2 regions of the Variovorax sp. DAIF25 genome follow, and region 2 is predicted to be linked to the other one. Evidence: riboswitches for the same ligand, from Rfam matches in the RefSeq annotation. Region 2 holds a riboswitch; the other holds the start of a gene.
The links. A riboswitch is a leader RNA that binds a small molecule or an ion and turns the genes downstream of it on or off. The one in region 2 is predicted to bind manganese.

Region 1: another riboswitch for manganese. It lies ahead of R0232_RS35255 (TMEM165/GDT1 family protein); the one in region 2 lies ahead of R0232_RS34090 (TMEM165/GDT1 family protein).

Annotation. Positions count from the first base shown of each region.
Region 1 is NZ_CP136637.1:238,255-253,520, forward strand. Features, by position in the region: gene R0232_RS35240 (response regulator) at 1-647, shown strand, start outside; gene R0232_RS35245 (ATP-binding response regulator) at 686-2,467, shown strand; gene R0232_RS35250 (hypothetical protein) at 2,578-3,933, shown strand; yybP-ykoY riboswitch at 4,024-4,194, shown strand; gene R0232_RS35255 (TMEM165/GDT1 family protein) at 4,205-4,777, shown strand; gene R0232_RS35260 (tripartite tricarboxylate transporter substrate-binding protein) at 4,796-5,785, opposite strand; gene R0232_RS35265 (alpha/beta hydrolase) at 5,862-7,355, opposite strand; gene R0232_RS35270 (IclR family transcriptional regulator) at 7,554-8,357, shown strand; gene R0232_RS35275 (AraC family transcriptional regulator N-terminal domain-containing protein) at 8,383-9,264, opposite strand; gene R0232_RS35280 (SDR family NAD(P)-dependent oxidoreductase) at 9,412-10,164, shown strand; gene R0232_RS35285 (VOC family protein) at 10,178-10,582, shown strand; gene R0232_RS35290 (alpha/beta hydrolase) at 10,588-11,520, opposite strand; gene R0232_RS35295 (MerR family transcriptional regulator) at 11,605-11,988, opposite strand; gene R0232_RS35300 (tautomerase family protein) at 12,024-12,401, opposite strand; gene R0232_RS35305 (LysR family transcriptional regulator) at 12,489-13,346, shown strand; gene R0232_RS35310 (TRAP transporter large permease subunit) at 13,348-15,240, opposite strand; gene R0232_RS35315 (TRAP transporter substrate-binding protein) at 15,237-15,266, opposite strand, start outside.
Region 2 is NZ_CP136636.1:7,350,735-7,366,000, forward strand. Features, by position in the region: gene R0232_RS34030 (M20/M25/M40 family metallo-hydrolase) at 1-1,044, shown strand, start outside; gene R0232_RS34035 (YidB family protein) at 1,144-1,602, shown strand; gene R0232_RS34040 (MFS transporter) at 1,735-2,904, shown strand; gene R0232_RS34045 (DUF4132 domain-containing protein) at 2,959-5,904, shown strand; gene R0232_RS34050 (lysophospholipase) at 5,915-6,778, opposite strand; gene R0232_RS34055 (M20 family metallopeptidase) at 6,775-8,286, opposite strand; gene R0232_RS34060 (DUF72 domain-containing protein) at 8,382-9,290, shown strand; gene R0232_RS34065 (bactofilin family protein) at 9,322-9,843, opposite strand; gene R0232_RS34070 (ion transporter) at 10,110-11,063, shown strand; gene R0232_RS34075 (IMPACT family protein) at 11,008-11,595, opposite strand; gene metW (methionine biosynthesis protein MetW) at 11,612-12,199, opposite strand; gene metX (homoserine O-succinyltransferase MetX) at 12,196-13,356, opposite strand; gene R0232_RS34090 (TMEM165/GDT1 family protein) at 13,513-14,076, opposite strand; yybP-ykoY riboswitch at 14,167-14,274, opposite strand; gene R0232_RS34095 (RNA recognition motif domain-containing protein) at 14,541-14,960, shown strand; gene R0232_RS34100 (SDR family oxidoreductase) at 15,032-15,266, opposite strand, start outside.

The sequences.
Region 1 (15,266 bases), on a different replicon from region 2:
CGCTGCGCAGCGAAGTCGGCGTGCCCCTGCCGGCGCGCGGCATCCTGGTGGTCGACGACCATGAGCTGGTGCGCCTGGGCCTGCGCGCGCTGCTGCTCGCGGAGACCGGCAGCGTGCCGGTGTACGAGGCGCGCTGCCTCGCCGACGCCTTGCACCTCTACGCGCTCCATGAGGCCGCGCACCACCTGGTGCTGCTCGACCTCGACCTGCCCGACTCGCAGGGGCTGGACACCCTGGTGCGCTTCCGGCGCGCCTTTCCTTCCTCGCCCGTGATCGTGCTCTCGGGCAAGGACAGCCATGCGCTGATGCATGGCGCGATGGCGCTCGGGGCGCAGGCCTTCCTGCCCAAGACCGGCCACTTGGGCGAGGTGCTGCGCTACGTGAGGGAAAACGACCTGATCGGCCTGCCGGCCCGGCCATCGACGACCTCGAGCAGCGCGCCCACGACGCCGGCGCGCGCCGAGTCGCAGCCGCAGCTCAATGCGCGCCAGGTCGAGATCCTCGACTGGCTGCTGGCCGGCAAGTCGAACAAGGAGATCGCGCAGCTGTCGCACCTGACCGAGGGCACGGTCAAGAACCATGTGTCCACCTTGCTGCTGCTGTTCGGCATGCGCTCGCGGGCCCAGCTCATCAGCAGCCTTCGATAAGCTCTCCGCCCCATGCGGCTTTCGATGGAGATGCCCGCATGCTCGCGATGACTGACGCGCCCCCGCCCGAACTGGCCCGGCGGGTGCTGCGCGAACAGGTGGCGGCGGTCCATGCGAACGCGCCGGCCGCCTATCTCGCGGACATGCTCACGGCGCAGGCCCTGGGCATCGGCCTGTTCGTGGCCACGTGGCGCTGGCAGGTGCTGCTGTGGATGGCGCTGCACCTGGCATTGACGCTGCGACGCGCCTACCGACGCTACCGGCGCAGCCCCGATGCGGCCGAGCATCCCGAGTACTGGGCGCGCTTCAACGCGCGCAACGTGCTGCTGCGCTCCTGCGTCTGGGGCCTCGCGCCCTGGCTGTGCGTGCCGCCGGGGCGCAACCTCGGGCTCTGGGTCATGGTCATCGTGATGATGATGGGCGGCTGCGCGGGCGGTGCGCTGTCGCTGGCGGTCCTCAAGCGCAACATCCCGCGCTTCATCGTGCCCAGCATGGCGAGCCTGACCCTGGCGCTGGCCTGGCGCGGCGACACGGTGCACCTGTTCCTGGCCACCGGCTGCCTGCTCTACATGTGCGTGATGATCACCTTCGCGCTGCAGCACCATCGGCTGCTGACGGCCTCGCTGACCATGCGTTTCGAGAAGGAGGCGCTGGCCGAGCAGCTGAGCCACCAGATCGCCGCGACCCAGCGCGCCAGCGAGGAGAAGACGCGCTTTCTCGCCGCGGCGAGCCACGATCTGCGCCAGCCCCTGCATGCGATCGCGCTGTTCGGCGCGGTGATCGAGAAGAAGCTGCAGGGCAGCGAGGAATGGGACCACGCGGTGCGGCTGATGGACGCGGTCGGAACGCTCGGCGATTCGCTCGATACCTTGCTGGACATCTCGCGGCTGGATGCCGGCGAGGTGGCGCCGCGGATCCGGCCGGTGGAGCTCAACCCGCTGTTCCTCGCGCTCAACAACGTGTTCGCGGCGCAGGCGGCCGGCAGGGACCTGCAACTCCGATTGCGCGCCACGCCGTGCTGGGTGCTGAGCGACCCGCAGTTGTTGCAGCGGCTGCTCTCCAATCTCGTGGACAACGCGCTCAAGTACACGCCGCGCGGCGGCGTGGTGGTGGCCGCCCGTGCGCGCGGGCCGCTGGTGTGGATCGACGTCTGCGACACCGGCATCGGCATCTCGCCCGAGCACCTGGGCCGCATCTTCGACGAGTTCTACCAGGTCGACAATCCGGGCCGCGATCGCGCGCAGGGGCTGGGCATCGGCCTGTCGATCGTGCAGCGGCTCTCGCGCCTGCTGGCGCATCCGCTGCAGGTGCATTCGCGCCCGCAGCGCGGCAGCCGCTTCCGCATGGTGCTGCCGGCGGTGTCGGCCTCGGGTGTCGCGCCGTCCATCGCGCGCCCCGACGCCGTCCTGCCCTTGCCGCGGCGCGTGCTGCTGATCGACGACGAGGCGCCGATCCGCCAGGCCGTGACCGGGCTGCTGCAGGCGCATCGCGTGGCCATCGACGCGGTGGCCAGCGAGGCCGAAGCCGAGGCCGTGCTGGCGCAGGCCGCGCAGGCGGGCACCCCGGTCGACGTGCTGTTGTGCGACGTGCGCCTGGCCGATGGCGCCGACGGGCTGGCCGTGGCGCAGCGGCTGCGCGCGCGCTTCGGCCCCGGCTTGCAGGTGTTGCTGATCACCGGGGAAACCGCGCCGCGGCGGCAGCAGCAGATGCACGACGCGGGCCTGCAGGTGTTGCTCAAGCCGGTGGCGGCCGACCGGCTGCTGCAGGCGCTCGCAGCGCTGACGCGACACGAAACGACGCCCGTCCGCAGGCACGCCTGAGCGTCTTTTTTCCGCCGAAAGTCGATGACCTTCGACACTAGATCGCAGGTGTCGCCATCCCTACCGTGGAGGCCTTCTCATCCACTCACTTGAAAGAAGGAAGGCCTCTCATGAACACCCGTCTTGCCGTTTGCCGCGCAGCGCGCACACCCGTCGCGTTGCTGGTCATGAATCTCGTGCTGGTGGCCTGCGGGGGTGGCGGCGGTGGCGGGGGCTTTGCCGGCTTCCCGGTCGCTCCCGCTCCCGCGCCTGCCGCGCAGACACCTCCGCCGGCACCCGCCCCAGCCGCGGCCTCGATCACGACGCAGCCATCGAACACCATCGTGGGCCAGGGCGTGTCCGCCACCTTGAAGGTGCAGGCCGCGCACGCCACGGCCTACCAGTGGCAACGCAGCACCGACGGCGGTGCCCACTGGACCGATGTCGCCGGTGCCACGAGCGACAGCTTCCGCACGGCCGCCAGCCTGCTGGCCGACAGCGGCCAGCAATTGCGCGTGCGGGTGACGGGCGCCAGCGGCAGCGTGACGAGCCGGGCCGCCACGTTGACGGTCAAGCCCTGGGTCGCCACCGTGCTGGCGACGACGGGCGTGAGCTACAGCAGCCCCTATCAGCTCGCACTCGATGCGAGTGGCGCGAAGCTCTACGTGGCCATGGGTGGCAATGGCTCGGTCTATCGGATCGACACGGCCAGCGGCAGCGGTGCCGAGGTGACGCCGGGGGCGACGATGAATGCGCCGGTCGGCCTGGCACTGGCGGCCGACGGCACCCTCTACGTGAGCGACCAGCATCGCATCAGCAGGATCGCGCCCAACGCCACGACCGCCAGCACCTGGGTCGGCACCGGCAGCAGCGGATACGCCGACAGCCCGGCCACCGCGATGTTCAACAACCCCACCGGCATCGCGCTCGACAGCGCGGGCAACCTGTTCGTGGCGGACACGGAGAACAAGCGCGTGCGCAAGGTCGCGCCCGACGGCACCACGAGCACGCTCGCGGGCGACGGCACGCAGGCCTACCTCGACGGCGTCGGCACGGCCGCCCAGTTCGCGCGCCCGCAGGGCCTGGCGCTCAGCCGCGACGGCAAGACGCTCTACGACACCGACACCGACAGTCCCTGCCTGCGCAAGATCGACGTGGCCAGTGCCACGGTGAGCACGCTGCTGGGCGATTGCGCCAACGGCAACGCGGGCGCGGGCGTGGTCGACGGAACGGTGGCCACGCCGGCCAAGCTCGGCTATTCGTACGGCGTGGCGGTTGATGCGCGCGACAACGTGTTCCTGACCCACGCCTGGGACGGCGTGGCGCGCGTGGTCACGCCCGCGGGCGAGATCAGCACCCTGCAGGACGGCACCGGCGCGCCGATCGCCTTCAACTTCCCGATCGGCGTGGCGGTGGCCGCCGACGGCACCGTCTACGTGGGCGCGAACCACGGCAACCAGATCCTCAAGCTCACGCTCGCGCCCTGAGCGCGCATGCCCGGTAATGCAACTCGCTCTCGACACGGGGACATTCGTCGAAAAGACGAGGGCGAATCGGCGCTCGCCCCTAAGATCGCGGCCTCAGTCATTGGGGAGTAGCTGACCTGCGCAACGCAGGAGCCCGCGTCAACACACTTGGCCTTCGGCCATGGCGCGAGCAGCTTTAGAGCCTGGCAAGACCTTTGACCACGTCACCTCGGTATGGGCCGGGAAGTGGCGTGGTCTTCGCGTCGCTGGCCCAGGGAGTTCTCTTTTCATCATGGAAGCCTTACTCGTATCCACGGGCGTGGTCGCGCTCGGGGAAATGGGCGACAAGACCCAACTGCTCGCGATCATCCTGGCCGCGACCTTTCGCAAACCCTGGCAGATCGTCGCGGGCATCTTCACCGCCACCGTCGTCAACCACGCGGCCGCGGGCGCGCTCGGCGGCTGGGTGGCCCAGGCCATGGGGCCGAACATCCTGCGCTGGGTGATCGGCGCCTCGTTCCTGGCCATGGCCGCGTGGATGCTGATCCCCGACAAGATCGACGACGACGCGGCGAAGACCAAGAGCCGCTTCGGCGCCTTCGGCACCACGGTCATCACCTTCTTCCTCGCGGAGATGGGCGACAAGACGCAGATCGCGACCGTGGCGCTGGCCGCGCGCTATCCCGACGTGGTGCAGGTCGTGATCGGCACCACGCTGGGCATGATGCTGGCCGATGCGCCCGCGGTCTTCCTCGGCGAGAAGATCGCGGCCAAGGTCTCGATGCGGCTGGTGCACGGCGTGGCCGCCGTCATCTTCGGCGTGCTGGGGCTGCTGACGCTGTTCAACGTCGGCAACCTGTTCTGAGCCCCGGCGGGCGGCCGCCTACTTGGCGGCGCCCGCCGTGCCCAGGCCCAGCTTGTCGATCACGGCCTTCTCGGTCTTCATGGTGCGCACTGCGTACTGCTTGTAGGCCGCGCTGTCCATGTAGAAGGTCTCCATGTCGAACTTGGCGAGCGACTCCTGGTAGTTGGGCATCTCCATCGCCTTCTTGAAGGCGTCGTGCAGGATCGCGACCACCTTCGGGTTCGCGCCCTTGGGCAGCACCAGGCCGAAGGGCGAGGCCTGCACCATGTCGATGCCCGACTCCTTGAGCGTGGGCGCGTTCGGGTACTTCTTCGAGCGCTGCTCGCCCCAGGTCGACAGCAGCCGCAGCTTGCCCTGGTCGACATAGGGGCCCCAGCCCGGCGTGTCGGCCACCGACATCACGTGGCCGCCGAGCACCGCCTGCAGCGATTCGGAGTTGCCCTTGTAGGGCACGTGATTGAACTCCACGCCGGCCTGGATCGCGATCGCTTCCATCGTGAGGTGCAAGGTGGTGAGCGCACCCGGCGTGCCGTAGCTCAGGCGGCCCGGGTTGGCCTTGGCATAGGCGAGGTACTCGCGCATCGACTTGATCGGCGAATCGGCGGGCACCACCAGGCCGAACGAATAGCCGGCCAGGCCGATCACGTAGCTCAGGTCGTTGGCCGGGTCCCAGTTGAGCTTGGTGGTGTAGGGCAGGCGGAACACCGGCAGCGGCACCTGCGCGAGCGTGTAGCCGTCGGGCGCGGTGGCCTGCATGGTCTGCGCGGGCAGCACGCCGCCCGCGCCGGGCTTGTTCTCGATGATCACCGGCTGGCCGAGGATCTTCGAGGCGTTCTCGGCCAGCACGCGGAAGGGCACGTCGGTCGAGCCGCCGGCGGTGAAGCCGATCAGCACGCGGATCGGCCGCACCGGAAAGGCATCGGACTGCGCGAAGGCGGGAGCGGCGGCGAGGCCGGCGGCCAGCAGCAGGGCGTGCAGCGCACGGCGGGTGAGGGTGGGTTGTTTCATGGCGGGACGTGCGAACGAAGAAAACGGGAAGGGCGGTGCGGCCGCCCCGCGAACGGGACGGGCCGCACCGGCGCCGTCAGGGCGCGGGACAGCCGCCGCGGCTGGCCGAGGAGAACTTGCAGCCGTAGTCGGCGCGCGCCACGGTCGCGGCGTCGAGCACCTCGTCGCCGGCCGGCTTCACGCCGTTCTGCTCCCAGTTCGTCATCGCGTCGAAGGCCTGGGTCTGTTCCTCGGTCGTGAAATCGCAGTGGCTGATGCCGCGGATCGCGCGCTGCACGAGCCACTTCGAGGTGCCCAGCGCATCGGCGCGGCGCTTGTAGATCTGCTCCATGCTGAACGGCACGTAGACGTCGCCCAGCGTGTGGATGGTCACCACCGGCACGTCGATGCGCGCATTGGACTTGGGGAACCAGCGCAGGCCGTCGCGCCGCAGCCGGTTGGCCTCGGGGTCGGCATGCAAGCGGTAGGCACCCTGGTTGAAGGTGACTTCCTCCGGGCTTTGCGCCGGGTCGTTGTCGAGCTGGTAGACGATGCCGGTGGTGTCGTAGCCGTCGCGGTTGAGGATGCCGTTGATGGTGCCGTCGCGGCCGAAGGTGCCCCACACGGTGGCGTTCATGCTGCCCGCGAAGCCGGCGTCGAACATCGGGCGCTCGCCGCCCGTGAGGTTCTTGACGATGGCCTTGTACTTCTCGCCCTGCGCGGTCGTCGCGCTCGGGAATCTCGTGAACAGCGCGGCGCGCACCGTGGGCAGCAGGTCGTTCCAGTTGCTCACCGGCCAGCCGTTGACGGGCAGGCCCGCCAGCTGCTGCGCGGCGATCTGCGAGGCGCCGAAGTAGTTGTAGAGCTCGGTGTCGCCGAGCACGCCGCACATCGGCACCGCGCCCGCATAGCGCACCTTGTGGTTGGCCGTCTCCGTCGCCTCGGCATCGACCGCGGCCGCGGCCACGTGGCCGCCGAGCGACTGGCCGACGATGTAGGTCTTGCGCGGCGCATCGAGCGTGCGACCGTTCTGCGAGGCGATGCGCTGGAAGGCCAGCGCGAGCGCGTTGGTGTCCTCGACGCCGGCGCGCACGTTGTAGTAGTTCTTGGTGTAGCTCGACGCGGCCCAGGCATAGCCCTGGCCGATCAGGTGCGCGCGGATGGTGGGATCGCTGACGCTCACCACCGGGCCCGTGCCGCCGTAGCCGTGCGCGTACATCACGAGCATGCCGTTCCAGTTCTTCGGCACTTCGACGCGGTAGCCCGCGCCCTCGAGCACGCCCCACCAGCGGTCGGTGTCGGGTGCGCCCGAGATGGCCGCGAACGGCAGCTTGGTCTCGTCGACCGTGAACTGGCGGCCGTCCTGCGCGCGCGTTTCCTCGGGCTCGGGGGCGGCCGGGGGCGGCGGTGCCGGGGGATTGCCGGCGCCCGCGCCGCCTGCACCGGCCTGTTGCGCAGCGATGGCGGCGGCCAGCGCCGCGGCGCTGGCGCCCGACGAATCGCCGCCACCGCCGCCGCATGCGGCCAGCGTCGCGGCGGCGATGAGCGAGAGAAGGGTGGCGCGGCGGCCCGGATGGCGATGGAACTTCACGAGATGTCTCCTGCGTGTGGGGATGGGTTCCGCGTGAATCTTTTAATTTCGTTCAGCGGAATTAGATTTATGGAACGTTCTTTCGAACGACGGCGAGTATCTTTCCGCTCGCGTTTCTCTCGTATAGGGAATTCCATGAACCGTTTCCAACTGCCGAAAATATAATTCCGTCCAACGAAATTAAATTGAGAGAAACGCATGGGCCGCACCAAGCAGATCGACTTCGAGGAGGGTGCCGACAGCCCGCGCTTCGTGACCGCGCTGGCGCGCGGGCTGGACATCCTGGCCGCCTGGGGCCCCGACGAGAAATGGCTCACCAGCACCGAGCTCGCGCGCCGCACCGGCCTGCCCAAGCCCACGATCGCGCGGCTCGCCTACACCCTCGTCGTGGCGGGCTACCTGCGCCACTCGCGCGAGACCGGCAAGTACGCGCATGGCGACGGCCTGGTGGCGCTCGGCATCACGATGGTGTCGAACCTCAAGCTGCGGCGCATCGCGCGGCCCTACATGCAGGACCTGGCCGACCGCTACGACGCCTCGGTGTCGCTCGGCATCCGCAACGGGCTGTCGATGCTCTACGTGGAGAACTGCCGCTCGAGCGCGCCGCTGTCGCTGGGCCTGGACATCGGTTCGCGGCTGCCCGTGGCGCTGTCCGCGATGGGGCATGCCTACCTCTGCGCGCTCGATGCGAAGGAGCGCGAGCGGCTGCTGGGCGAGATCCGCCTGGCCGACCGCGAACGCTGGCCGCAGACGCAGCAGGCCATCGAGACCTCGCTCGCCCGCTGGCGCGAGCGCGGCTTCACGATGGTCGTGCGCGGCTGGGAGAGCGACATCAGCGGCGTGGGCGCGGCCATCCGGCAGGCCGATGGCAATGTCGTGACCTTCAACGTCGGCGGCTCGGCGAGCCGCTTCGGCCGCGAGCTGCTCGAGCAGGACATCGGCCCGCAGCTCGCGCGCATGGTCAAGGTGCTCGAGTCCTTCGTGCGCGCAGACGACCGCTGACAAGGTGTGAGCCGGCAGACCGCGCTCAGGCGGTCCCGACCAGGATCCGTTCCGCGTCGCGCCCCGGCGGCAGCCCGAAGGCGCGCGCATATTCGCGGCTGAACTGCGTGGCGCTCTCGTAGCCGACCTCGAAGGCGGCCGCGCTCACGCTCCTGCCCTGGGCCACCAGCAGCGTTCGCGCCTGCAGCAGGCGGATGCGCTTCTGGTACTGCACCGGGCTCAGCGAGGTCGCGGCCTTGAAGTGCCGATGGAAGGCCGACGCGCTCATCGACGCCTGCTGCGCGAGCGCCTCGACCCGCAGCGGCTGCGCGAAGTCGCGCCGGATCCACTGGATCGCGCGGCTCACGCGCGAGAGGGCGCTGTCGGGCATGGCGATGCCGCGCAGCATCGCGCCCTGCGGTCCCTGCAGCACGCGATAGAGGATCTCGCGCTCGTAGACCGGCGCCAGCGCCGGGATGTCGGCGGGCCGCCGCATCAGCCGCAGCATGCGCACCCAGGCGTCCATCAGGTCCGGCGTCACCGCGGCCACCGAGAAGCCGGCCTCGGGTTTCTGCGCGAGCGCGATCGGCGGCAGGTCGGCGATCAGCGCCGCGATCACCGCCGGCTGCAGGCTCAGGGCCACCGCGAGATAAGGCTCGCCGCCCGGCGCGGGCCGCACCGTGCCGGCCGCGGGCAGCTCGATGGACATCACGAAATAGGTGGCCGGGCCGTAGTGCAGCGTGCGCTCGCCGACGGTCATCGACTTGCCGCCCTGTAGCACCAGGTTGACCATCGGGTCGTAGACCGCGTTGAGCTCGTGCTCGGGAATCTTCCCCTGCACCATGGCCACGCGCGGAATGCCGGTCTCCGTGAGGCGGTTGCGCGCATGGGCGGCCAGGTCGCGGAGTTCCGCCAGTTGTTCTTCCATGGGGCGCATCAGATCGCACCGCTGCGTGCATCGCAAGTGCCCGCGTGCATGCAAGGCAGTTTTGGGCAGGCCCGAGGCAGGAATGGGCAGGCCGCGACGCGGGCCGCCACCTATCGTCGATGCATCACCGATTCAACGAAAGCACGCATGAACATCGTCATCATCACCGGCGCGAGCCGCGGCCTCGGCGCCAGCACGGCCCTGCAGGCCGCCAAACGCGGCATGGGCGTGATCCTCACCTACAACAGCCACGCGGCCGGTGCCGAGGCGCTCGTGCGCACGATCGAAGCCGAGGGCGGCAAGGCCGCGGCCCTCGCGCTCGACGTGGGCCAGGTCGCATCGTTCGCCGTCTTTCGCGACCGGGTCGCGGCAACGCTCGAAGCGACATGGAAGCGCAACAGCTTCGATGCACTGGTCAACAACGCGGGCTACGGCCTCTTCAATCCGATTGCCACGGTCAGCGAGGCCGAGTTCGACGGCCTGCTCGATGTGCATCTCAAGGGACCGTTCTTCCTGACCCAGGCGCTGCTGCCGCTGATGGCCGACGGCGGCCACATCGTCAACCTGAGCAGCGCGACCACGCGCGTCGCGACACCGGGCGTCGCGCCCTATGCCGCCTTCAAGGGCGGGCTGGAGGTGCTCACGCGCTACATGGCCAAGGAGTTCGGCGCGCGCGGCATCCGCGCCAATGCCGTCTCGCCGGGCGCGATTCGCACCGACATGACCAGCGACGCGCTCGACCAGAGCCCCGGCTTCGAAGCCCAGCTCGCCGCGCAGACCGCGCTCGGCCGCATCGGCGCGCCCGACGACGTCGGCCGCGTGATCGCGAGTCTGCTGTCCCCCGACAATGCCTGGATCAACGCGCAAACCATCGAGGTGGCCGGCGGCTACAACATCTGAACTGCGGCCCTCCATGCTCGACCACATCTTCCTGTCCGTCAGCGACCTGCAACGCTCGGTCGACTTCTATGCCGCCACGCTCGCGCCGCTGGGCATCGCCCACCAGCACGACTACGCGGGCAAGGACGGCCCGCCCGGCCATCCCGACCTGAAGGGCTTCGGCGCCCGGGGCCGCGTGTTCTTCTGGCTGCGGCAAGGCCCGGTGAACGGCGAAGCGGTGCATGTGGGCTTCGTCGCCGCGGGCCATGCCGAAGTCGACGCAGCCCATGCCGCGGCCATGGCCGCCGGCGCCCGCGACAACGGCGCACCCGGGGCCCGCCTGCACTACGACCCGCGCTACTACGCGGCCAACGTGCTCGACCCCGACGGCCACAGCCTCGAGTTCGTCCACAAGAGCTGGCAGCATCCGCCGCGCTGAGGCCGCTACGCCGCGAACAGCGTGGGCCGCAGTGCCCGCGCGGCATCGGCCAGCGCTTCGCGCGTGGCGTCGAAGGGCCAGCGCATGAACTCGTGGATCATGTCGTCGTAGCGCTTCACGCTGACCGGCACGCCGGCCTCGCGCAGCCGCTCGCCATAGGCTTCGCCCTCGTCGCGCAGCGCATCGAACTCGGCCGTGACGATATGGGCCGGCGGCAGTCCGCGCAGGTCCCCGGCCAGCAGCGGCGAGACCAGCGCATGGGTCTTCAGTGCCGCGTCGCCGAGGTAGTGGTCCATGAACCAGTGCTGCATCTCGCGGCCGATGTTGCCGTACTGCCCCGCATAGGCCTGGATCGAGGTGTTGATGCGGCGGAAATCGACATCGGGATAGATCAGCAGCTGGTGCGCGATCCGCGGTCCCGCGGCATCGCGCGCCTTCAGCGCGACCACCGCCGCGAGGTTGCCGCCGGCGCTGTCGCCCGCGACCGCGAGCCGATGCCCGTCGGCCCCGAGCTGCGCCGCATGCTCGGCGACCCAGGCGGTGGCCGCGAAGGCCGCGTCGACACCGGCCGGGAACTTGTGCTCGGGCGCCAGCGGATAGGCCACCGAGACCACGACCGCCTGCGTCGCCACGGCGAGCGCGCGCGCGAGGCCGTCGTGCGTGTCGAGGTCGCCGAGCACGAAGCCGCCGCCGTGGAAGAACACGATGACCGGCAGCACCTGCCGCGGCGATGGGTGGTAGATGCGCACGTCGAGCGGCCCCACCGCGCTGTCGATGCGCCGGTCGACGACCGAGGCCACCGGCGCGCCGGGTGGCAGCGCCGCGAGCATGCGGCGCATGCCCTGTCGGATCGCGTCGGGCGCGAGCGTGTGCATGTCGGAGAAGCGGGTGGCGGCGAGGCGATCCAGATGCGCCTGGGCCTGGGGATGAAGCGGCATGTCCTGTCTTCCGGTGGTGAAGGGGACAGCCAATCTACGACTTGAACTTCGGTTCAAGTCAAGCGCTTCTTCGAAGTTTTCTTGCTAACGCACCAGCTCGCGGAAGTTGGCCTTGAACTTCGGGCATTCGACCAACGAGGCATGCGTGCACACGGCCGCATGCTTGAGGCTGTCGCGCATGGTCTGCAGTCGCTCGATCTCGTCGTCGAGCGCGGTGGCGCGCTTCGCCATGCTGCGTCGCAGCTCGACGTCCTTGGGCGTGGACGCGAGGAAGCGGCCGATCTGCGCGAGCGAGAAGCCGGCCGACTTCGCGCAGTGGATCAGCGCCAGCCGCGCGACCACCTCGGGCCGGTAGGCGCGCCGCAGGCCGGTGCGGCCCGCGGACTCGATCAGTCCGCGCCGTTCATAGAAGCGCAGCGCCGAAGGCGCCAGGCCGGCGCGCTGCGCGACCTCTGCAATATCGAGCATGGGATGTCTCCATCGTGGATCTCGTCGGCCGGGCCTCAGGCGAATTGCGCGAGGCCATGGCCCACCGACCAATTCTCCTTCGGCGAGTCGACGATGTTCACGAACAGGTCTTCGCCGCGCAGGCCGGGGCTCTCTGCGAGCAGTTCCGCGAGCCGCCGAAACAGCGCCTGCTTCTGCTGCGCGCTGCGCGTGTCGAACACCGTGATCCGGATGTAGACCACGTCGTCGCTGCGCGTCACGCCGTAGGCGTTGCCGTGGCGGAAGTTCGCGGGCTCGTGCTCGCTGAGCGTCATGAAGCGGTTGTCCTCGGACACGCCGAGCGCGTCGCTGAGTGCGCGGCCGAGGCCGTCGAGGATCGCCTTGCGATAGGCCTCGGGCTTGCCGGCGCGCAGGAAGACATGGCTGATGGGCATCGTGATTCCTTCAAGGGGTGGTGAGGTCGGACGATGCTAGTCATACGAAATTGCTATGGATATTTATATCAACGACAATTTTTTGAAATGATTGCACGCCCCCTCGATCTCGATGCCGTCCTGGCCTTCATCCGCATCGTCGAGCTCGGCAGCTTCACGCTCGCGGCCGAGGCGCTGCAGACCACGCAGGCCGGCATCAGCCTCAAGCTCAAGCGGCTCGAGGAGCGGCTCGGCTGCCGGCTGGTGGAGCGCACGCCGCGGCACGTGGAGCTGTCGGCCAAGGGGGCGGCCTTTCTCGAGCACGCGCGCGAGCTGCTGGCGGTGCACGACCGCGCGCTCGGCGCCTTCGCGCAGGCGCGCCAGCGGCTCACCATCGGCATCAGCGACCACGTGGCCGGCCCCGAGCTGCCCGCACTGATCGCGCGCATGAACGCGCAGGACCCGCAGCTGCTGATCGAGATCCGCATCGGCTCCTCGGGCGAGCTGCTGCAGAGCTTCGACCGGCGCGAACTCGACACCGTGATCGTGCGCCTGCATGCGGGCCGCAACGACGGCGAACTGCTGGCCGAAGAACGGTTCGGCTGGTTCGCGGCGCCGACCTGGCAGCACCGTGCGGGCGAGCCGCTGCCGCTGGCCACCATGGCCGAGCCCTGCGGCGTGCGCGCGCTGGCCGCGCGGCTGCTCGACGAGGCGCGCGTGCCCTGGACCGAGGTCTTCGTCGGCGGTGGCGTCGCCGCCGTCGCGGCCGCGGTCATGGCCGGCCTCGGCGTGGCCGCGCTGGCGCCGCGCATGCTGCCCTTCGGCGCGGTCGAGGTGGGCGCGCGGCTCGGGTTGCCCGAGTTGCCGCGCCTGCCGGTGCTGCTGCACACGCGCGTGGGGGAGGGGCGGCCGCGCGCGGCGCTCGAGGCGCTGTCGGTGGCCTTCCGCAGCGTGGTGCGAAGCTAGTTCAGAGGAAGCCGATCGACAGCCACGGAATCGCCGCCACCACGATCGTCCCCGCGAGCAGCGCCAGCATGTACCCCACGATCGGCCCCATCCCCGCGTCGGGCTGCACGCGCCCGATCGCGCAGGCCGCGTAGTAGCCCACGCCCAGCGGCGGCGCGAACAGGCCCAGGCCCATCGACAGCACCACCACCATCGCGTAGTGCACCTCGTGGATGCCGAGCTGGCGCGCGATCGGAAACAGCAGCGGGCCGAACAGCACGATCGCCGGGATGCCCTCGAGCACCGAGCCGAGGATCACGAAGATCACCAGCGACACGGCCAGGAACATCCCGGCGCCGCCCGGCAGGTTCGCCATCAGCTCGGCGAGCCAGCGCGAGAAGCCCGACTGCGTGAGGCCCCAGGCCATCGCGGTGGCGGTGCCGATGATCAGCAGGATGGCGCCCGACAGCGAGGCGGTGGCCACCAGCATCGGCCCGAGCCGGCGCCAGTCGAACTGCCGGTAGATCGCGATCCCGGCCACCACCGCATAGACGATGCCGATGGTCGAGACCTCGGTGGCGGTGGCCACGCCTTCCACCACGGCGGCGCGGATCACGAAGGGCAGGGCGAGCGCGGGCAGCGCCACCAGCGCGAGCCGCAGCACCTGCGACCAGGGCGAGCGTTCGACCCGGCTCAGGTCCTCGTGGCGGCTGCGGAAGTGCACCACCACGCACAGCATCAGCCCGAGGATCACGGCCGGCAGCAGCCCGCCGGTGAACAGCGCCGCGATCGACACGCCGGTGACCGAGCCGATGGTGATCAGCACCAGGCTCGGCGGCACGGTCTCGGTCTGCGCGCCGGTGGCCGCCAGCAGCGCGACCAGTTCGCCGTCGCTGGCGCCGCGCTTCTGCATCTCGGGAAACAGCGCCGGCGCGACCGCCGCCATGTCGGCGGCCTTCGATCCCGAGATGCCCGACACCAGGTACATCGCGCCCACCAGCACGTACGACAGCCCGCCCTTCACGTGGCCGAGCAGGCTCGCGAGGAAGGCCACCATCGCCTTGGCCATGCCGGTCATCTCGATCAGCAGGCCGAGGAAGACGAACAGCGGCACCGCGAGCAGGATCAGGTGCGACATGCCCTCGTCCATGCGCCCGACGATCACCGGCAGCGCGGTGTCGGTCGTCAGCGCGAGGTAGCCGAAGGTGCCGAGGCCGAAGGCGAAGGCGATCGGGATGCCGCCGAGCACGCAGGCCAGCACCACGCCGACGAAGAAGACCAGCAGGTTGAGCCGGCCCAGGTCCTCGAACACGGCACGCCCGAAGCCGAAGGCCGCGACCACGATCGCCACCACGCAGACGGCCTTGGTGGTGGTCTTCCAGTCGAAGTCGCGGAACAGCCGCAGCACCGCGAACAGCGCCATCAGCGCCACGCCCGCGGGCAGGGCGGCGGCGCGCCAGGCGTTCGAGATGTCGAGCGCGGGCGTGGTGATGAAGCGTTCCTCCGCGGCGTACTCCCAGGCCGGCCACGCGATCATCGCGAGGAAGGCGAGCGCCGCGCACAGCGCGAGCGCCTCGGCCAGCTGGCGGCGTTCGGGCGCGAGGCCCGACACCAGCGCCGTCATGCGCATGTGCTCGCCGCGCCGCAGCGCGACCACCGCGCCCAGCATCGCCAGCCAGATGAAGAGCATCGAGGCCAGTTCGTCCGACCAGATCAGCGGCTGGTGCAGCACGAAGCGCGCGACCACGCCCGCGAGCAGCACCGCCACGTCGGCCAGCACCAGCGCGCCGGCCGCGACGCTCACGGCGGCGCCGAGCGCCTGCTCGATGCGCGCCGCGAGCGGGTTCGATGCCGCCGGGTCGAAGGTCTGCGCGGCCCCATGGCCTTGCGCGACCGCCAGACGCTGCGTGCTCATGCCAGCTTGCCCACGCTGCGCTCGAG
Region 2 (15,266 bases):
GCGCGCATCGACGCCGAAGGCAACGTGGTCGGCCTGCGCAAGGGCACGGGCCACGGCCCGAAGCTGCTGGTCTCGGCCCATCTCGACACCGTGTTCCCGACCGGCACCGACGTGAAGGTCAAGGAACGCGACGGCAGGCTCTATGCGCCCGGCATCGCCGACGACACGCGCGGCCTGTCCGTGCTGCTGTCCTGGCTCAAGGTGCTCAACGAGAACAAGGTCCAGACGCAGGGCGACCTGCTGTTCGTCGCCAACGTCGGCGAGGAAGAACTGGGCAATCTGCGCGGCATGAAGGCGATCTTCCGCGACCACCTCGACATCGACGGCATGGTCGGCCTCGAGCCTTCGCCCGACGGCCACGTGCTGGTGCTGGGCACCGCGAGCCATCGCTACGAGGTGAACTTCAAGGGCCCGGGTGGCCACAGCTTCGGCGCCTTCGGCCAGGTGCCGAGCGCGATCCACGGCATGGGCCGCGCCATCGCCAAGATCGCCGAGGTGCGCACGCCCAGCTTCCCCAAGACCACCTTCACGGTCGGCACGGTCGGCGGCGGCACCTCGGTCAACACCATCGCGCCCGACGCGCGCATGGCGATCGACATCCGCTCGGACGACATGGCTTCGCTGCTCGAGGCCGAGAAGAAGATCCTGGCCACGCTCGACGAAGCCGTGGCCGAGGAGAACAAGCGCTGGAACGTGAACACGCTGAGCGTGAGCACCAAGCTGATCGGTGACCGGCCCGGCGGTCGCACGCCGACCGACTCGGTGATCGTGGAGGCCGCGGTGCGCTCGAACAGCGCCTTCGGCCACAAGACCCTGCTGCGCGGCGGCAGCACCGATGCCAACGTGCCGATCTCGCTGGGCATCCCCGCGATCATCATCGGCGGCGGCGGCAAGTCGGGCGGATCCCATTCGACCAACGAGTGGATCGACGTGACAGACGGATGGAAAGGCGCGCAGAATTCGCTGGTCACCGTGCTCGGCCTGGTCGGCGTTCCGGGCGTGAGTCCGGCCCTGCTGCCCAAACGCGCGGCACGTACCAAGTAATTTGTCACGTTGTAAGCCGAAAGTCAGCAAACAAGATTTCGGCAACATTCCACCGCCTGGGAAAATCCCGCGGTTCTGTCACACACCAAGGAAAAAGCCATGGGATTGCTCGACTCGGTACTCGGTCAGGTGCTCGGAGGCGCTGCGCAGCAGCAGCCCCAAAGCGGAGGACTCGGCGGCTTGGGCGATCTGGGAGGCTTGGCCGGCGCGCTGGGCGGCCTGCTCGCCAACAACGGCGGTGCAGGCGGCCTCGGCGGCCTGGTTTCGAAATTCGAGCAGGCGGGCCTCGGCGACGTCATCGGCTCGTGGGTCGGCAAGGGTGAGAACCTGCCGGTCTCGGGCGGCCAATTGCAGGACGCGCTGGGCGGCGACACCATCGCCAGCATCGCCTCGAAGCTCGGCATCAACGCGCAGACCCTGCTGCCGATGCTCGCCACCATGCTGCCGGCCCTGATCGATCAGCTCACGCCGCATGGCAAGGTGCCCGAGCAGGGGCTCGGCAACCATGAAGATCTGCTGGGTTCGCTCAGCGGCCTGCTGCAAGGCCGGCAGTCCTGAATTGCAAGAAGCGGATCAAGGATTCGGCGCCCGCGAGGGCGCTTTTTTTTGGCCCGCTGGCGCAGCCCGGCCCGTTCGCGTAGAACCGCGGGCTCTCCCGTCGTCCGCAACCCCCGTGCCGCTTCCTCCCCCATGAATCGCAACCTCTGGCTGCTCGCCATCTGCCAGGGCCTGTTCCTGACCAACAACGTCACCTTCATCGCGATCAACGGCCTGGTCGGCCTCGCGATCGCGCCGCGCGGCTGGATGGCGACGCTGCCCGTGATGGGCTACGTGGTCGGCAGCGCGCTCGCCACCGGGCTGGTGGTGCGCAGCCAGCGCCGGTTCGGCCGGCGCGGCGCGTTCCAGATCGGCCTGGCCGTGGCGCTGGGCTCGGCGCTGCTGTGCGCCTATGCGGCGTTCTCGAAGGACTTCTGGCTGCTGTGCTGCGCGACCGTGGTCGCGGGCTACTACAACGCCAACGCGGGGCTCTACCGCTTCGCGGCGGCCGAGCTCGCGGCGCCCGACTGGCGCGAGAAGGCGGTCTCGCTGGTGATGGCCGGCGGGCTGATCGGCGCGGTGGCCGGCCCGAACCTCGCGGCCGCCACGCGCCAGATGTTCGCCGTGCCCTTCGCGGGCGCCTACCTCGCGCTCGCGCTGGTGGCGCTGCTGTCGATGGCGCTCATGCGCTTCATCGAGTTCCCCGCGCCGCCCGCGCGCGCGCAGGGCGGCGGACGGCCGCTGGCCGAGATCGCGCGGCAGCCGGTGTTCATCGTGGCCGCCGCCGCGGGCGCGCTCGGCTACGGCGTGATGAACCTGCTGATGGCCGCGACGCCGATCGCGATGCAGATCTGCAGCCTGCCGTTCGAGGACGCGGCGCTGGTGCTCGAATGGCATGTGATCGGCATGTTCGCGCCGGGCTTCTTCACCGGCCACCTGATCCGCCGCTTCGGCGCGCTGCCGGTGATGGGCGCGGGGCTGGTGCTGAACCTGGCCTGTATCGCGGTCGCGCTGTCGGGCGTGGAGCTGCGGCACTTCGCGATCGCGCTGTGCCTGCTCGGCGTGGGCTGGAATTTCCTCTTCACCGGCAGCACCACGCTGTCGCTGACCGCCTACACGGCCGAGGAGCGCGACCGGGCCCAGGGCGCGCTCAACTTCTGCGTGTTCGCGACGCTGGCGCTGACCTCCTTCGCCTCGGGCGTGCTGGTGACGACCCAGGGCTGGCAGTTGCTGAACCTCGGTTCGCTGGTGCCGGTGGCGCTGACCGGCGCCGCGCTGCTGTGGCTCGCGCACACGCGCCGGCGCGCACGCAGCGCGGCCTGAATCGGTCACGGCCATCCCCGACAATCCCGCCCGCATCAACCACGGGGAGAGGCGATGGCGGCTGGCCGCAAGGGGAAGCAGGGTGACGATCCGGGCGCGCAGCCCGATGGCACGGTCCACTGGACGGCGGCGATGCGCGGCGCGCTCGCCGAATTCCGCAACACGCCCTGCCGCCAGTGCGGCGCCACGCTGTCCGAAAACCAGCCGCTGCACGAGCAGCTCGACCACATCGACCGCCACCCGCAGCCCGCCTGGCAGCAACGGCCACAGAGGCTGCGCGTGCTCGAGCTGCATGGCACCGGCGCGCTGCCGCTGTTCCTCGAGCCCGCGCCGCGCAAGGAGGCGCTGGCCGACCTGCTCGCGATCCATCACGTCGACGCGGTGCGCTTCCTCGCGGGCCAGGTCCGGCATCCCGAATGCAAGACGGCGCTCGCGAAGCAGGCCGAGCGCTGGCCGCTGCTGGTGCTGCGCGAACTGCTGGCCGCCAACCCGGCGCGCCACCAGGCCGGCGCGGCGCTGGTGCTCGAACTGCTGGCCGCGCATCCCGAATGGCAGGCGCCGCTCGAAGCGGCCTGCGACGAGCCCCAGCGCAAGGCGCTCGCGCGGCTGCAGGCCGATGACGGCGGTGGACTGGCCGACGCCGAACCCACGCAGTGGCCGGCCTTCCTGCGCGCACCGCCCTGGAAGGACAGGCAGGCGCTGCCCTCGATCCCGGTGCTGGCGCTCGATGCCGTCGAACAGCCCGCGCGGCTGCACTGGCAGCACGCGGTGCCGCGGCGCTATCCCCCGGTCGGCGGCGAACCCGCGCAGTGGCTGGCAGAGGAAGTGCGCGAGGCACAGCAGCGCGGCGAACGCCAATTGGCCGAGTACCCACGCCCGCACCACACGACGCAGCCGCCGCCCGAGGCCCGGGCCTGGGACCGCCCGCGCAAGGCGCTGTGGATGCTGGGCCTGAAGGCCGAGCGCATCGAGGACGCGATCGGCGACCACGGCGCCAGCCTGTCGGCGGACGACTTCGGCAAGCCGCCCGGCGATTCGTGGAGCTGCGGCGACCAACTCTGGCAATTGCCCGAGCCGCTGGCGATGGCGGTGTTCGCGCGGCTGCCACCCGCGAGCCACTACATGGGCGACGCGAGCTACCTGCGGCCGCTGCTGCATCGCTTCGGCACCGCCGCGCTGCCGGGCCTGCCGCCCTATCTGAAGCAAGGCTCGCGCGCCATGTTCGAGCTGGCCGCGGTGATCGAATGGGACCGGCTCGCGCCCTGGATCGCCAAGGGCTTCCACGGCAACCGCTGGGTGCGGCAGGAAGCCTGTGCCTGGCTCGGCCGCTATCCCGAGGCCGCCGCGCGCGGCTTGGTGCCCGACGCGCTCGGCGCACCGGGCATCGCACGCGATGCGGCGCAGGCCGCGCTGCGCTGGCTGCACGAAGCCGGCCATGCCGATGCGGTCCATGCGCAGGCCATGGCCTACGGCCCCGTCGCGGCCGAGGCCGTGTCGCAGTTGCTCGCCATCGCGCCCGAACATCTGCTGCCCGAGACGCTGCCGGTGCTGCCGAAGTCGCTGCCGCTGTCGACGCTGCCGCGCCTGGTGCTCGCCGAGGACGCCACGCGGGCGCTGCCGGCGGCGCTGCTGCCCGACGTGCTGATGACGATGGCGCTCGGCAAGCCCGAGACGCCGTACCCCGGCCTCGCAGCGCTGCAGGCCGCGGTCGCGCCCGAGGCGCTGGCGCGTTTCGCACGCGCGCTGCTGGCCTGGTGGATCGGCAATGGCCGGCCGGGCAAGGAGCGCTGGATGTTCGCGCTGCAGGGCCGGCTCGGCGACGACGAGACCGCACGCCAGCTCGCGAGCCTGCTGCGCCAGTGGCGCGCGGCGCTCGACCGCGTGCGCGCCTACGACGCGCTCGCGATGCTCGGCGAGATCGGCAGCGATGCCGCGCTGATGCACCTGGGCGAACTCGCGCGCCAGACGCGCTACGCCGACCTCAATGCGCGGGCCTCGGCGCTGCTCGACGAGGTGGCGGCGCAACGCGGCCTGAGCCTGGCGCAGCTGGCCGACCGCACGGAGCCCGAGCTCGGGCTCGATGCGCGCGCGGGCCTGGCGCTCGACTTCGGCCCGCGCCGCTTCGCGCTGCAGATGGACGACCGCCTGCAGCCGCTGCTGCGCGACGACGCGGGCAAGCCGCTGAAGGCGCTGCCCAAGCCCAATGCCGCCGACGATGCGGCGCTGGCCACCGCCGCCACCGAGCAGCTCAAGGAACTCCGCAAGCTGGCGAAGACCGTCGCGGCCACGCAGCTGCGCCGGCTCGAGGCCGCGATGTGCGAGCAGCGACGCTGGACGCACGGCGAGTTCATGGCCTTCCTGGTGCGGCATCCGGTGATGCGGGTGTTCGTCCGGCAGCTGGTGTGGGGGCTGTTCGGCGGGAACGGCGCGAACGGCTCGCTAGAGGCGAGCTTCCGCGTGAGCGCCGAGGGCGAGTTGGTCGATCCGCACGACGATCCCTTCGCGCTGCCCGACGAGGAGGGCTCGCGCATCGGCATCGCGCACCCGCTCGAGTTCGCGGCACGCGACCCCGCGCTGGCGACCGCCTGGGCCTCGGTGCTGGCCGACTACGAGATCGTGCAGCCCTTCGAGCAACTCGCGCGGGCGCACTTCACGCTCGATCCGGCGCTGCGCACGCAACGCGCGCTGCCACAGTGGACCGGCCGCACGGTGACGAATGCCGGCCTGCTCGGCCTGGAAGCGCGTGGCTGGCAGCGCGAGGTCGGCGACGGCGGAATGGTCCATCGCTTCGGTAAGTCGGTGGGCGAGGGCCTGGCGATCTGGCTGCAGGTCGAGGAGGGCTGGTACGTGCAGGGCGCGGCCGATCCCAAGGCGCAGCAGACGGTGGCGGGCGTGGCGCTCGAGGGCGCCGAGGGCCGCTGCCTCGGCGACGTGGCGCCGATCGCGTGGAGCGAGGTCGAGCGCGACCTGCAGCGCGCGGTGTGGGCGCCGGTGCCCTGAACGCCCGCGCTCAGGCCGCGGCGGGAAAGCGCCGCCCCAGCCAGCGCTCGAGCGCATCGAACACCGGCTGCGCCTCGAGTTCGTTGAAGAGTTCGTGATAGAGCGTCTCGAAGCCATGCGCCTCGACCTGCCCGCTGGTCGCGGCGGCCTGCGCGAAGGCCCGGCTCGCGGCCGGCTTCACGAGCCGGTCGTCGCCCGCGTACAGCAGCAGCGTGGGCACCGGCCATTGCGGCGCCGCGCGCACCACGGTCTCGCCTTCATAGGCCAGGAAGCGCGCGAGCCGGCTGCCGATGCGGTCGTGGGTCAGCGGATCGTCACGGTAGGCCTGGACCACGGCGCGGTCGTGCGAGAGGAAGTTGTCGTCGAGCCCGTTGCCCACGCGCAGATTGGGCGCGATGCGCGGCAGCACGGCGAGCAGCAGCTTCTGGAAGCCGCTCAGGCCCGGATCGAGCCCCGGCGACGAGAGCACCAGCCCATCGACCGGCCGCACGCCGCGCGCCACCAGGCTCGCCGCGACCAGCCCGCCCAGGCTGTGGCCCAGCAGCACCAGCGGCAGCCCCGGGTTGGCGGCACGCGCATCGTCGATCACGAGCGCGAGATCGTCGACCAGCCGCAGCTCGCTCGGCAAGCCGCCGCGTGCGCCGCTCGAGGCGCCATGGCCATGGTGGTCATGGGCCCAGACGGCGAAGCCCCAGCCGTGCAGCCGCTCGGCCAGCGCGTGGTAGCGCCCGGCATGCTCGCCGAGGCCGTGCACCAGCATGACCACCGCGCGCGCCGGGCCCGGCGCGGGCAGGCGGCGCAGCACCAGCGTTTCGCCGCCGGGCGCGGCGAGCGACACGCGCTGCGGCTCGGGCAACGCGGCCCGCGGGTTCACGCGGCCGCCGGGGCTTCCTGCGCGGCGCGGTGCGCGGCCGGCAGCGCCGCGATCACCTCGGCCACGGCGGCCGTGAGCTTCTTGGCGTAGGGCACGTGCAGGAACTCGTTCGGGCCGTGGGCATTGCTCTTCGGGCCGAGCACGCCGCAGACCATCATCTGCGCGGTCGGGAAGCCGGCGCTCAGCATGTTCATCAGCGGGATCGTGCCGCCCTGGCCGATGTAGCCGCAGGAGGCACCGAAATGCGCGCGCGAGGCCTTGTTGAGCGCGTCCTCGAACCACGGCGTGATGGTGGGCGCGTTCCAGCCGGTGGCGCCGCCGTTGCTTTCGAAGGTCACGCGGGCCTGGTAGGGCGCGTTGTCCTCGAGCAGCGCCTTGAGGCTGCCGACCGCCTCGGCCGCATCGACCAGCGGCGGCAGCCGCAGCGACAGCTTGAAGGCGGTGTAGGGGCGCAGCACGTTGCCCGCGTCCTTCAGCGCCGGGAAGCCCTCGGCGCCGGTCACCGACAGCGTGGGCTTCCAGGTGCGGTTGAGCAGCGCCTCGACCGGGTCGGTGGTGGTCGGCAGTGCGAACATGGTGGAACCGCCGCAGTCGTAGTGCGCCCACGGGAAGCGCTTGTAGACCTCCTCGCCGAGGATCGCGGCCGTGGCCTTGGCCTGCGCCAGCCGGTCGGGCGGCACCTCGCAATGGAAGCTCGCGGGCAGCAGCCGGCCGGTGGCGCTGTCCTCGAGGCGGTCGAGCACCTGGCGCATGATGCGGAAGCTCGAGGGCACGAGCCCCGAGGCATCGCCCGAGTGGATGCCCTCGGTCAGCACCTCGACCTTGAGCGTGCCGCTGGCCATGCCGCGCAGCGAGGTGGTGAGCCACAGCTGGTCGTAGTTGCCGGCGCCCGAGTCGAGGCAGATCACCAGTTCGACCTCGCCCAGGCGCGGACGCAGCGCGTCGACGTAGGGCAGCAGGTCGTAGGAGCCGCTCTCCTCGCAGGTCTCGATCAGGCCGACGATGCGCGGATGGGCCGTGCCCTGGCGCTTGATGGTCTGCAGCGCCGCGATGCTCGCGTAGACCGCATAGCCGTCGTCGGCGCCGCCGCGGCCGTAGAGCAGGCCGTTCTCGTACTTGGGCGTCCAGGGGCCGAGGTCGTTGCGCCAGCCGGTGAACTCGGGCTGCTTGTCGAGGTGGCCGTACATCAGCACGGTCTCGCGCATGTCGGTGCCGGTGGCGGGCACCTCGAAGAACAGCACCGGCGTGCGGCCCTCGAGGCGCACGATCTCCAGCTTCAGGCCCTCGACCTTCTGCGCCTCGACCCAGGCCGCGGCATTGCGCAGCACGGTCTCGAGGTGGCCGTGGGCCGACCAGTCCTTGTCGAAGCCCGGCGACTTGGCCGGAATGGCGATGTAGTCGGTGAGCTGGCGCACGATGTCGCCGTCCCACTGGGCGGTGACGTCGGACAGGGCCCGCTCGGCGTCGAGCAGGCCGGCGGGAATTTCGCGGTGCAGGGGAGCGTTCATCGGGGTTCTCCGCGGTGGGGTGGCGAGACAAAAGCCGCATTTTGCGCCCATGGCCGCGGGCGCGTAGAGTGCGGTCGATCAACCTGGAGGGCGACGTGAGCAAGGCATCGACGACTCGGATCAAGGTGGGCATCGGCGGCTGGACCTACGAGCCCTGGCGCGACAACTTCTACCCCAAGGGGCTCGCGCACGCGAAGGAACTGAACTACGCGAGCCGCCACGTCAGCGCGATCGAGATCAACGGCACCTACTACAGCACCTTCAAGCCCGACAACTTCCGCAAGTGGCGCGACGACACGCCCGAGGGCTTCGTGTTCTCGATGAAGGCCTCGCGCTTCGCGACCAACCGCAAGCTGCTTTCCACCGCGGGCGAATCGATCCGGCGCTTCATCGACAGCGGCGTGACCGAGCTCGGCCCCAAGCTCGGGCCGATCGTCTGGCAGTTCATGCCGACCAAGCAGTTCGATGCCGAGGACTTCGAGGCCTTCCTCGAGCTGCTGCCGAAGAAGGAGGGCAGCACGCCGCTGCGCCACGTGATGGACGTGCGCCACGAGAGCTTCATCGTGCCGGCCTACAAGGCGCTCGCGAAGAAGCACAAGGTGTCGACCGTCTTCACCGACGCCGACAAGTTTCCGTCCTTCGAGGAGCCCGAGGGCGAGTTCGCCTATGCGCGGCTCATGATGGCCGACGCGAAACAGAAGACCGGCTATGCGGCGAAGGCGCTCGACGACTGGGCCGAACGCGCGCAGGGCTGGGCCGGAACGACCGCGAAGCCGCGCGAGGTGTTCGTCTATTTCATCAACGGCGCGAAGGAGCGCGCACCGGCAGCGGCGGCGGAATTGCTCAAGCGCCTGGGCTGGGAAGCGCCGGCGCCGGCGGAAGAACCGGCAGCGGCAGCGGCACCGAAGGCGCCCAAAACGCCGAAGCCGCCGGCTGCCGCGAAGAAGGCGGCGGGCACGGCGGCCAAAAAAGCGAAGACCGGGACGGCTTCGAAGAAAGCCTGACCCGGCCCGCGCTGCGATCGGAAACGGCCGATCAGGCCGCGGCTTGCACCGCGGGCTTCGCGCCGAAGCTGATTTCGCCAGAGATCTGGCCGCCTTCCTCGATCACGATCTTGCCGTAGCGAATCTTGCCCGTGACCTTGCCGGTCGAATGGATCACGAGCTTCTCGCGCACCGTGAGGTTGCCGTCGAACACGCCGCGGATCTCGGCGATGTCGATCTCGGCCGAGCCCTTGAACTCGCCCTGTTCGGCGATCTGCATCAGGCGCGAATCCATGGTGGCCTCGACCAGGCCTTCGACCACGAGCGTGTCGCAATCGGTGATCTCGACGCCCTTGAGCTTGATGTTGGGCCCGACGGTGAGCTTGCTGCCGCCTTCCTTCACAGCGGGTGCGGCGGCGGCGGCATTGAGGCCGGCCTGGGCGGTCAACGAGGAGGGATTGACGGGGGAGCCCGAGAGGTTGGTGCCCGAGCCCACGAGCGGCGCGGGCCTGGAGGTCAATGCATCGTTTTCGCGTTCGCGCTTGCCGAAGAAAGGGGAGGAAGAAGTGGCCAAAAGAGAGCTCCTCATGAAAAGGACTATCGTAAGAATGCGCTTGGGGCCTCCTGCACTTCATTGCGCAAGAGGCGTAACCGAATAAATCGGTCGCGCGCCATCATCGCCCGATTCGCTGGCGGTGCCAACCACAAAGGACGATGTCCTTTCACGGGTGCGCGAAGCGCGGGAAGTTCCCGCAGTTCGCGCCGCATGCGACGGCCTCCGACCCGAACGGCGCACCTGCGCATCGACAATGCGCCGCAGCCCACCAGCGACCCGCCACCATGACGACCTTCCTCTCGAGAGACACCATCGCTTCCCTCACGGCCGAGGCCGCGGCCGGCGACGCGCGCTTCGGCAAGCCCGAGCGCGGCTGGCGCCGCTCGCTGTTCTCGGTGATCTTCGAATCCGAATCGCGCGCGGGCCGGCTGTTCGACCTGGTGCTGATCGCGGTGATCGTGACCAGCGTGGCGGTGGTGATCCTCGACAGCGTGCAGCCGATCCACCAGCGCTGGGGCTCGACCTTCAGCGTGCTCGAATGGTTCTTCACGGCTCTCTTCACGCTCGAGTACCTGGGCCGCCTGGCCTGCGTGAAGCGGCCGCTGCGCTATGCGCTGAGCTTCTACGGCGTGATCGACCTGCTGGCGCTGCTGCCGACCTTCCTGGCCATCCTCACGCCCGAGCTCGCCTACCTGATCGACGTGCGCATCCTGCGGCTTTTGCGCGTGTTCCGCATCTTCAAGCTCTCGCGCTATTCGGCCGAATACCGCGCGCTGGTCTCGGCGGTGGCGGCCAGTCGCCGCAAGATCACCGTGTTCGTCGGCTTCGTGATGCTGGTGGTGCTGGTGATGGGCACGCTGATGTACGTGGTCGAGGGCCCGCAGCACGGCTTCACCAGCATCCCGGTGGCGGTGTACTGGGCGATCTCGACCATGGCCACCGTGGGCTTCGGCGACCTGGTGCCCAAGACCGACCTGGGCCGCGCGATCGCCTCGGTGATGATGCTGCTGGGCTGGGGCGTGCTCGCGGTGCCCACCGGCATCGTGACGGCCGAGATGGCGCGACGCCCCTTCGACGACGAGGGCGGCGCGGCGGCCTTGCCGCTGGCGTCGCGCGGCGTGCTCGCGATGACGGCGCTGGCGCCCGACGCGGCCGATGCGCCGGCCGTGCCGCGCAAGCGGATCACGCCCGCGGCCAGGCGACGCGCCCTTGGGCAGCATCGTCGAGGCGCGCGATGAAGGCCTCGGCCGCGGTCTCGGGCAGCGCGAAGACGAAGGCCACCGTGCTGGCATGCGCCACCGATTCGAGCACCGCGCCGGCCGCGGCCAGCTCGCGCCGCACCAGGCCCTCGAGCGCATAGGGCACTTCGCAGCGCAAGGTGCGCAGGCGCACCAGCGGCACCAGCCGCGCGCCGGTCAGCGCCTGCGCGATGCTGTCGGTGTAGGCGCGCACCAGCCCGCCCGCGCCGAGCTTCACGCCGCCGAAGTAGCGCACCACGGTCGCGAGCGCGCCCTCGATCTGCTGGTGGCGCAGCACCTCGAGCATCGGCCGGCCCGCGGTGCCGCCCGGCTCGCCATCGTCGTTGGCGGCCGACTGGCCGCCGGCCATCAGCGCCCAGCACACGTGGGCAGCGCCCGGGTGTTCGGCGCGCAGCGCGGCGACGACGGCCAGCGCCGCCTCGCGGTCGGGCACGGACTGCACGCAGCCGATGAAGCGGCTCTTCTTGATCAGCAGTTCGCTGTGGACCGGCTGGGCGAGCGTGAACGCCATGGGCGGCGGGGCGCCTTCAGCCCCCGTGCTCGAACTTGAACACCGCGGTGCTGGCGCGCGCGTTGGGCAGCCAGCGCACGTCGCGGCCGTCCTGCAGGCCGAAGGCATCGAGCACGCGCAGGTTGTTCTTGCGCGCGAGCACCTCGAAGTCCTTGAAGGTGCCCACGCGGATGTTGGGCGTGTCGTACCACTGGTAGGGCAGCCGCCGCGTGACCGGCATGCGGCCGCGCGCCACGCTGATGCGGTTGGGCCAGTGCGCGAAGTTGGGGAAGGCCACGATGCCGAAGCGGCCCACGCGCGCGGTCTCGCGCAGCATCACCTCGGCATTGCGCAGGTGCTGCAGGGTGTCGATCTGCAGCACCACGTCGAAGGTGGCGTCGTCGAACATCGCGAGGCCTTCGTCGAGGTTGAGCTGGATCACGTCGACGCCGCGGCGGATGCACTGCAGCACGTTGCCGTCGGCGATCTCGACCCCGTAGCCGGTGCAGCCGCGCTCGCGCTGCAGCAGCGCGAGCAGGGCGCCGTCGCCGCAGCCGAGGTCGAGCACGCGCGAGCCCTCGGGCACGAGCGCGGCGATGTGGCGCTGGATGTCGTTGTCGCTCACGATGCGATCTCCTGGGCCACGCGCTCGAAGTAGGAACGCACCACGCCCATGTAGCGCACGTCGTCGAGCAGGAAGGCGTCGTGGCCGTGCGGGGCGTCGATCTCGGCGTAGCTCACGTTGCGGCGGTTGTCGAGCAGCGCCTTCACCAGCTCGCGGCTGCGCGCGGGCGAGAAGCGCCAGTCGGTCTTGAAGCTCACGAGCAGGAACTTGGCGCTGGCGCGCGCGAACGCGGCCGTGAGGTTGCCGCCGTGCTCGCGCGCGGGGTCGAAGTAGTCGAGCGCGCGCGTGATGAGCAGGTAGGTGTTGGCGTCGAAGTACTCGCTGAACTTGTCGCCCTGGTAGCGCAGGTAGCTCTCGATCTGGAACTCGATCTCCTGCGTGGAGTAGCGGTAGGCCGCGTCGTCGCGGGCCGCCTCGCCCTCGACCGCGTTGCGCAGCAGGCGCCCGAACTTCGCGTTCATGACGTCGTCGCTGAGGTAGGTGATGTGGCCGATCATGCGGGCGATGCGCAGGCCGCGCTTGGGGATCACGCCGTGCTCGTAGAAGTGGCCGCCGTGGAAATCGGGGTCGGTCACGATGGCGCGGCGCGCCACCTCGTTGAAGGCGATGTTCTCGGCCGTGAGGTTGGGCGCGCTGGCGACCACCACCGCGTGGCGCACGCGCTCGGGGTACTGCAGCGTCCACGACAGCGCCTGCATGCCGCCGAGGCTGCCGCCCATCACCGCCGCGAGCGTGCGGATGCCGAGCGCGTCGAGCAGCGCGGCCTGGGCATCGACCCAGTCCTCGACCGTGACCACCGGGAAGTCGGCGCCGTAGACGCGGCCGGTCGCGGGGTTGACGTGCATCGGCCCGGTGGAGCCGAAGCAGGAGCCGAGGTTGTTGACGCCGATGACGAAGAAGCGGTCGGTGTCCAGCGGCTTGCCGGGCCCGACCATGTTGTCCCACCAGCCCGCGGAGCGGGCCTGGCCCTCGTAGACGCCCGCGACGTGGTGCGAGGCGTTGAGTGCGTGGCACACGAGCACCGCATTGCTGCGCTGCGCGTTGAGCGTGCCGTAGGTTTCGTAGGCGAGCGTGTAGCTGCCGATGGTCGCGCCGCTGCGCAGGGCCAGCGGGCCCGCGAACTGCATCGACTGGGGAGTGACGACCAACGAGGACATGAAATGAAAAACCCGGCCTCGCCAAAAACGAGCCGGGTCACGGCATCCGTCTTTAGCTGTATTTATCAAGCGCCCGCAAGCTGGAGCAAATCGGCGCGAGCGGCAGTATATCGCCGCGGGCCCGGGACGGCAGGCCCCGGGCTTTGGACGGCGGCGCTACCAGCCGATCAGCGCGACCACGCCCAGCACCAGGAAGATGACGGCCGAGATCGAGTGCACGAGCTTGATCGGCACGCGCTTGACGATGCGGTCGCCGAGCCAGACCACCGGCGCGTTGGCCAGCATCATCCCGAAGGTGGTGCCGACCACGACCCAGAAATAGGCCTCGGTGAAACGCGCCGCGAGCATCACGGTGGCGATCTGCGTCTTGTCGCCCATCTCGGCGAGGAAGAAGGCGACCACCGTGGTGCCGAAGACGCCAAAGTGCGAGGAACGCGGGGCATCGTCGTCGTCGAGCTTGTCGGGGATCAACATCCAGATCGCCATCGCGATGAAGGAGCCGCCGAGGATCCAGCGCAGGATGTCGGGGCCGAGCCAGTGGGTGATCCAGTTGCCGACCGCGCCCGCGAGCGCGTGGTTGATGACGGTGGCAGCGAAGATGCCTGCCACGATCGGCCAGGGTTTTCTGAAACGGGCCGCCAGCAGGAGGGCGAGCAACTGGGTCTTGTCGCCCATTTCGGCGAGCGCGACGACGCCGGTCGCGACGAGAAAAGCTTCCATGAAAAAACGGTTCCTTGGCCGAAGGGACGCAATTGACCGTGCAACACCTTCGGCCAAATTTCCCGAAGTTGCACGGTCAATGGTCTCGCCAGGTGTTGTTCTTCACTGCCCGCGCCATGTCCTGTGTGGGGCAGGACAAGTCTGTTGACGCGGGCCCTTCTCGTAGACGGAAGGCGGCTACTCCCCAATGACGGGCGAATTCTAACCCTTAAGTGTCATAGGCCCAGTTCGGGGCCTGGTTAGTAAGCGTGCGCCTACTCCAGGAGTCAAAATCTGTGCTACCGCAAGAAGCAAATTCCTGCTTGCATTTCTTGTATTTCACCCATAATGCACGAGCCTCCCTTTTCATTTCGGGTTGGAGGCACTGGGTGATCGGACAGTTTCGCGCGACTCGGCGGCTCTCGTTTGAGTGATGCTAATCGGGACTCCATCGCTTTTCTTGATGTGTTTATAGGAGTCCCTTGATGGGCAACAAACTGTACGTCGGCAACCTGCCTTACTCGGTGCGCGACGGTGATCTGGAGCAGGCATTCGGTCAGTTCGGTGCTGTGACCAGCGCCAAGGTCATGATGGAACGCGATACCGGCCGCTCGAAGGGCTTCGGCTTCGTCGAGATGGGCAGTGAAGCGGAAGCACAGGCCGCCATCAACGGCATGAACGGCCAACCCCTGGGCGGCCGCAGCGTGGTCGTCAACGAAGCCCGTCCGATGGAAGCACGTCCCCCGCGCAGCGGTGGCGGCGGCGGCTACGGCGGCGGTGGCCGCAGTGGTGGCGGCGGCGGCGGTGGCGATGGCGGTTTCCGCAGCCCCTACGGCGCCGGCCCGCGTGGCGGCGGCGGCGGTGGTCGCGGCGGCTACGGTGGCGGCGGCAACAGCGGCTACTGATCGCTTTCCCAAAAAGACAAAAGGCTCCTTCGGGAGCCTTTTTCGTTGCCGCGGCCGGTACGGCCTCGGGTTCAGCCTTCGCCGCGCCGCTTCTTCCGCCCGCGTCCCTGCACCGCGCGGTCGAGCAGCGCGTTGGGCAGCATGCGCATGATCTTGGCGATCACGCCCATCTGCCAGGGAATCACTCGGTAGCTGGCGCCGCTCTCGATCGCGCCCAGCGCCCGGTCGGCGAAGGCCTCGGGCTTCATCAGGAACGGCATGCCGTAGCGGTTGCCCTGCGTGAGCGGGGTGTCGATGTAGCCGGGC